Regions from separate parts of the Streptomyces sp. NPDC032822 genome, predicted to be linked through region 2. Evidence: predicted binding sites of a transcription regulator. Region 2 holds the regulator's gene; each other region holds the start of a gene.
What was found. Region 2 encodes HrcA, which represses chaperone genes, less so after heat shock. Its sites were predicted from a motif close to TTNGCACTCNGNNNNNCNGAGTGCNAA; they were not measured.

Region 1 (2,266 bases), on a different contig from region 2:
CCGCGTCGATGCCCTTCTTCAGAAGGGCGGGGGAAGCGCCGGCGGCGACGTTCTTCAGGCCCTCGCGTACGAGCGCCTGGGCGAGCACGGTGGCGGTGGTGGTGCCGTCACCCGCGATGTCGTTGGTCTTGGTCGCCACCTCCTTCACCAGCTGGGCACCGAGGTTCTCGTACGGGTCGTCGAGCTCGACCTCGCGGGCGATGGTGACGCCGTCGTTGGTGATGGTGGGTGCGCCGAACTTCTTGTCGATGACGACGTTGCGGCCCTTGGGGCCGATCGTCACCTTGACCGTGTCGGCAAGCTTGTTGACGCCGCGCTCGAGGGCGCGACGGGCGTCCTCGTCGAACTTCAGGATCTTCGCCATGGGAGCGGTTCAGCCCTCTCGGAAAACGTGGGTGAAACGAACTGCGCCCCGGCCGCCCGGCTTCATATGGTCGCGGGAACCCGGGGCGCAGCTCACAAGCAGATGTGCTTGAGGTGAATTACTTCTCGATGATCGCGAGCACGTCGCGGGCCGAGAGGACGAGGTATTCCTCGCCGTTGTACTTCACTTCGGTGCCGCCGTACTTGCTGTACAGCACGATGTCGCCGACGGCGACGTCGAGCGGAAGACGGTTACCGTCCTCGAAGCGGCCCGGGCCCACGGCCAGGACGACGCCCTCCTGGGGCTTCTCCTTGGCCGTGTCCGGAATGACCAGGCCAGAGGCCGTGGTCTGCTCGGCGTCGAGCGGCTGGACCACAATGCGGTCCTCAAGCGGCTTGATGGCAACCTTGGAGCTGGTGGTCGTCACGATCCGACCTCCCCCTTCGGAGATCTCACGGGGTTAACTGTCTGAGGTGGCGACCAGGTGGATCCGTCGTCGCGGGTGCCGGACCTGCCCGTCGCTAGTTGGCACTCTCCTAGGGGGAGTGCCAGACCCGAGACTATGACTGCGATTAGCACTCGGTCAAGCGGAGTGCCAATCCTGTGCGGCGCGGCGACCAGGTTTCCGGCAAGGACCGGAGGCGGAGGCTAGACGTAGTCCTCCAGGCGCCCCACCGTCAGTCCCCTCCGCTGGATCTCCCGCAGCAGCCGCGTCGTGCGCTCGGTGAGGGTGTCGTCGGCCGGCTCACCCGAGGGCACCGAGACGATGTCGCCCGGGCGCAGCCGGGGTTCGCCTCCGGTGAAGGTCAGGTCGCCGTTCTCCGCGGCGGCGCGCCACAGGACGACCGCGGCGAGGCCGCAGTCGCCGGCCGCGCGGCGGGTGGTGGTGTCGTAGGTGCCGTAGGGCGGGCGGAAGAGGCGGGGGCGGATGCCGAAGCGGGAGCGGAGTTTGTCCTGCTGGCCGCAGATCTCGGCGCGCTGGCCGGCGTACGGCAGTCCACGCAGCGCCGGATGGTCGAGGGTGTGGTTCTGGATGCTCGCGCCGACCGACTGGAGGCGCGCGAAGTGGCCGTACCCCGGTCCGACGACGCTGTCGGTGAGGAACATGCTGACCGGGAGCCGCAGTTCGCGGACGAGGTCGACGAACCGGGGGTCCTTCTCGGCGCCGTCGTCGTAGGTGAGGAAGACGACCGGGTCGGGGGTGCGGACGCGGTCGAGGACGGGCGGGAGTCCCCGGCCCGGAGGGCGCGTGGCGGGGGGCCGGGCGGGCGGCTTCGGGGCGACGGCCAGGGGGGCCGTGAGCCCCCAGCGGCGGTACGGCCGCTCGCCCGCGCCCTCCGAGCCGTACGACCCGGGCCGCTCGCCCGCCCCGCTCGGACCGTGCGACACCGCCCGCGCGGCCTTCTTGCCGAGCCGTTCGATGGGGTCGACGGACTGGGCGCAGCCGGCGAGGAGCGCGGTCACGAGGATCAGTTGCAGGGCCGCCGGCGTCCGCCGCCGCAGCCGTACGCACCCGGGCCCCCACCGCCTCACAGGTAGTCCTCCAGGCGGGCCACGGCGTACCCCTCCTGCGTGATCTTGTTCAGGAAGCGGCGGACCATGTCGGGCATCGTGCCCTTCCAGTCCTCCCGGCCCCGGAAGTGGCTGAGGACGATGTCACCGGGGTGGATCTTCCGGTCCCACTCGCGGTACTCCCAGTGGTCGACGAAGACCTCCTCGTTCCACAGGGGCGCGTACCGGACGCCGCAGGACTTCGCGGCGCGCAGGCTGTCCTCGTTGTAGTTGCCGAAGGGCGGGCGGAAGAGGGTGGGGCGGGTGCCGTAGCGCTTCTCGATCACGTCCTGCATGCCACAGATCTCGTGCTTCTGGCGGGCGTACGACAGTCCGGGCAGGTAGGGGTGG
Region 2 (2,266 bases):
TCCTTCGTCGTGCCGAAGGCAGCCTCGTCGAGCTCGATCTCCAGCCGGATCATCGCGTCCTGGCCGCGCCGGGTCCGCGAGCGCGGCCCCCGCTGGGACGCCGTACCGAAGAAGGCGTCCATGATGTCCGAGAAGTTCCCGAAGCCGCCGGCACCGAAGCCGCCCGCGCCTTGGCCGCCCGCCTGGGACAGGGGATCTCCGCCGAGGTCGTAGACCTGCTTCTTCTGCGGGTCCGACAACACCTCGTAGGCGGCGTTGATCTCCTTGAACCGCTCCTGGGTCTTCGGATCGGGGTTGACGTCCGGGTGCAGCTCGCGTGCGAGCCGCCGGAAGGCCTTCTTGATCTCTTCCTGCGACGCGTCGCGGCGCACGCCGAGAACGGCGTAGTAGTCCGTGGCCACTTACGACTCCGCCAGGATCTGTCCGACGTACCGTGCCACTGCGCGTACCGCTCCCATCGTTCCCGGGTAATCCATGCGGGTCGGTCCGACCACGCCGAGCTTGGCGACTGCCTCGCCGCCCGAACCGTAGCCGACCGACACCACTGAAGTGGAGTTGAGTCCCTCATAGGCGTTCTCGTGACCGATACGCACGGTCATGCCCGAATCCCCGGCCTCACCAAGGAGTTTGAGGAGCACGACCTGCTCCTCAAGGGCCTCCAGGACGGGCCGGATGGTGAGGGGAAAGTCATGTCCGAAGCGGGTGAGATTGGCGGTGCCGCCGATCATCAGCCGCTCCTCGTTCTCCTCGACGAGCGTCTCCAGCAGAGTGGAGAGCACCGTCGAGACCGTGCCGCGGTCCTCGATGTCGAAGCCCTCGGGGAGGTCTTCCAGCAGGTGCGGCACGTCGGCGAACCGGCGACCGGCGACCCGGCTGTTGAGCCGTGCCCGCAGATCGGCCAGCGAGGCCTCGCCGAACGGCGCCGGGCAGTCGACCATCCGCTGCTCGACCCGCCCGGTGTCCGTGATCAGGACGAGCATCACGCGCGCGGGGGCCAGCGACAGCAGCTCGACATGGCGCACCGTCGACCGTGTGAGCGACGGGTACTGCACGACGGCGACCTGCCGCGTCAGCTGCGCGAGCAGCCGTACGGTCCGCGCCACCACGTCGTCGAGATCGACCGCGCCGTCCAGGAAGTTCTGGATGGCGCGCCGCTCCGGTCCGGTCATCGGTTTGACGCCGGCCAGCTTGTCGACGAACAGCCGGTAGCCCTTGTCGGTCGGGATCCGCCCCGCGCTGGTGTGCGGCTGGGCGATGAACCCCTCGTCCTCCAGGGCCGCCATGTCGTTGCGCACGGTCGCCGGGGAGACCCCGAGATTGTGCCGCTCGGTGAGCGCCTTGGAACCGACCGGTTCCTCGGTGCCGACATAGTCCTGGACGATGGCGCGCAGCACCTGGAGCCTGCGTTCACTCAGCATCGCGCACACCTCCAGAAGTCGATCCCGTAGCGCCTCGCCTGGCACTCGTCACATCCGAGTGCCAGCACACCCGGAGCCAGTGTACGGCCGTGGGGTACGCCCGGGGCAAGGCCGGTCCCCCGCGAGGGCGCGCCGGGCGAGACCGTACCCGGCGAGGTCGTGCCCGGGGATGCTTCCCCGCTAGCGTCGCCGTATGACGGTGACTTGGGAAGAGTTGGGGTGGGAGCGGCTGGGCGCCGGGGTCGGCCGGTGCCGTCTTCCGCGGTGGGACTGCACGGTCGGGCTGGTCGTGGGCGCGGGTGGGGCGCTGCTGATCGACGCCGGGTCGAGTCTCGCGGAGGGCGTCCGGTTGCGGCGTCAGGCGGAGGCGCTCGCCGGTCGCCGTGTGCGTTTCCTCGCGCTCACGCACCCGCACTTCGACCACGTCTTCGGGGCGGCGGCCTTCGCGGGCGCGGAGGTGCTGACCGCGGCCGGCGCGGACGACGTGTTCCGGGAGCGGAGTGAGCACCTGTGCGCGGACGCGGTGCGCAACGGCCTCGACGCCGGGGCGGCGGAGTCGGCCGCGGACACCCTCGTACACCCCCGCCACCCGGTGCGGGGCAAGGTGGGTCTCGACCTGGACGGCGGCCCCTCGGTCCTGCTGGCGAACGTGGGCCCCGGGCACACCGGGCACGACCTCGTGGTCGTCGTACCGGGCGACCCGGCGGTCGTGTTCTGCGGCGACCTGGTCGAGGAGTCCGGGGAGCCCCAGGCGGGCCCCGACGCCGTACCGTCCCGTTGGCCCGCCGCCCTGGACCGGCTGCTCGACCTGGGCGGTGAGGACGCGCTGTACGTCCCCGGTCACGGAG
Region 3 (2,266 bases), on a different contig from region 2:
GATGACGGCCACGCCGCCCGCGAGCTTCGCCAGGCGCTCCTGGAGCTTCTCGCGGTCGTAGTCCGAGTCGCTGTTCTCGATCTCGGCGCGGATCTGGTTGACCCGGCCCTGAACCTGCTCGGAAGAGCCGGCACCGTCGACGATGGTGGTCTCGTCCTTGGTGATGACGACCTTGCGGGCCTTGCCCAGGAGGTCCAGGGAGGTGTTCTCCAGCTTGAGACCGACCTCCTCGGAGATGACCTCGCCACCGGTGAGGATGGCGATGTCGTTCAGCATCGCCTTGCGGCGGTCACCGAAGCCCGGGGCCTTGACCGCGACGGACTTGAAGGTCCCGCGGATCTTGTTGACGACCAGGGTCGACAGGGCCTCGCCCTCGACGTCCTCGGCGATGATCAGCAGCGGCTTGCCCGACTGCATGACCTTCTCCAGGAGCGGGAGCAGGTCCTTGACGGAACCGATCTTGGAGTTGGCGATCAGGATGTACGGGTCGTCGAGCGACGCCTCCATACGCTCCATGTCGGTGGCGAAGTACGCCGAGATGTAGCCCTTGTCGAAGCGCATACCCTCGGTGAGTTCCAGCTCCAGACCGAAGGTCTGGGACTCCTCGACGGTGATGACGCCTTCCTTGCCGACCTTGTCCATCGCCTCGGCGATGAGCTCGCCGATCTGGGTGTCGGCGGCGGAGATGGAGGCCGTGGAAGCGATCTGCTCCTTGGTCTCGACATCCTTGGCCTGCTCAAGAAGGGCACCGGAGACGGCCTCGACGGCCTTCTCGATACCACGCTTGAGGGCCATCGGGTTGGCGCCGGCGGCTACGTTGCGCAGGCCCTCCTTGACGAGAGCCTGGGCGAGCACGGTCGCCGTGGTCGTTCCGTCGCCGGCGACGTCGTCCGTCTTCTTGGCGACTTCCTTGACCAGCTCTGCGCCGATCTTCTCGTACGGGTCCTCGAGCTCGATCTCCTTGGCGATGGAAACACCATCGTTGGTGATCGTGGGCGCGCCCCACTTCTTCTCTAGGACGACGTTGCGGCCCTTGGGGCCAAGGGTGACCTTGACGGCGTCGGCGAGCTGGTTCATCCCGCGCTCGAGACCGCGCCGTGCCTCCTCGTCGAACGCGATGATCTTGGCCATGTGAAGTGGTCCTCCCGGACAGGGGGTGGATTTCTCCGGACCGCGCTGGCGCCCGCGACGGACGGCCTGCCTGCCTCGTGGTTCCTTGCCCCACCCGGCCTGCGGGCCTCACCGACCCGGTCCTCGTTGTCACTCTCACCTTCAGAGTGCTAACGCCAATGATTAGCACTCGCCCCTGCCGAGTGCAAGCGCCTCTCGAAGGTCGGGCCCCCACCACAGGCCTGTCACAGGCCGGGCGCGGACCGGGCGCGGGCCGCATTCAGACCGGGCGCAGGCCGGGCGCGGGCCGCGTTCGGACCGGGCGCAGGCCGGGCACGGGCCGCGTTCGAACCGGGCGCAGGCCGGGCACGGGCCGCGTTCGAACCGGGCGCAGGCCGGGCACGGGCCGCGTTCGAACCGGGCCCCGACGGGGTTCGGACCGGGGTCAGACCGGGCGCAGGCCATGTTCAGGCCGGGCGCGATCCGTGTTCGGACCGGCTTCGGACCGGGGTCAGACCGGGCGCGGGCCGTGTTCAGGCCGGGCGCGATCCGTGTTCGGACCGGCTTCGGACCGGGGTCAGACCGGGCGCGGGCCGTGTTCAGGCCGGGCACGGGCCGCGTTCGGACCGGGGTCAGGCCGGGCACGGGCCGCGTTCAGGCCGGGCACGGAAGGGGCGCGGACCGTCTTCAAGCCGGGCACGGGCCGCGTTCGGACCGGTCCCGACGGGGTTCGCACCGGGATCAGACCGGGCGCAGGCCATGTTCAAGCCGGGCGCGAACCGTGTTCGGACCGGGTCCCGACGGGTTCGGACCGGGGTCAGACCGTGTTCGGACCAGGGTCAGACCAGGCGCAGGCCGGGCTCGGAGCGGGCGCAGACCTGGGGCAGACCCGGGTTCGGGCCGGGCTCGGACCGGGTTCGGGCATGACGGAGGGCTCGTAACCCATGACTCCCCATGGGATACGAGCCCTCCGGTATTGAACAGAAGAACGTCGCTGTCAGTCGGCGCGTGCTTCAGCCGGCCGCGAGCCGGACCATATCCGCCTGCGGCCCCTTCTGGCCCTGCGAGATCTCGAAATCAACTCGCTGACCCTCTTCCAGGGTGCGGTAGCCGTCCATCTGAATCGCGCTGTAGTGGACGAAAACATCCGCACCAC

Region 1: a site for HrcA is predicted at 937-963, ahead of groES (co-chaperone GroES). Genes of this name have one in related genera too.
Region 3: a site for HrcA is predicted at 1,294-1,320, ahead of groL (chaperonin GroEL). Genes of this name have one in related genera too.

What each region holds. Positions count from the first base shown of each region.
Region 1 covers NZ_JBVIOL010000010.1:243,934-246,199, reverse strand. Annotated here, with positions in the region: gene groL (chaperonin GroEL) at 1-364, opposite strand, end outside; gene groES (co-chaperone GroES) at 483-791, opposite strand; gene ACZ5VD_RS27880 (polysaccharide deacetylase family protein) at 1,013-1,867, opposite strand; gene ACZ5VD_RS27875 (polysaccharide deacetylase family protein) at 1,894-2,266, opposite strand, start outside.
Region 2 covers NZ_JBVIOL010000001.1:699,252-701,517, reverse strand. Annotated here, with positions in the region: gene dnaJ (molecular chaperone DnaJ) at 1-401, opposite strand, end outside; gene hrcA (heat-inducible transcriptional repressor HrcA) at 402-1,418, opposite strand; gene ACZ5VD_RS03305 (MBL fold metallo-hydrolase) at 1,612-2,266, shown strand, end outside.
Region 3 covers NZ_JBVIOL010000006.1:486,614-488,879, forward strand. Annotated here, with positions in the region: gene groL (chaperonin GroEL) at 1-1,131, opposite strand, end outside; gene ACZ5VD_RS20285 (cold-shock protein) at 2,124-2,266, opposite strand, start outside.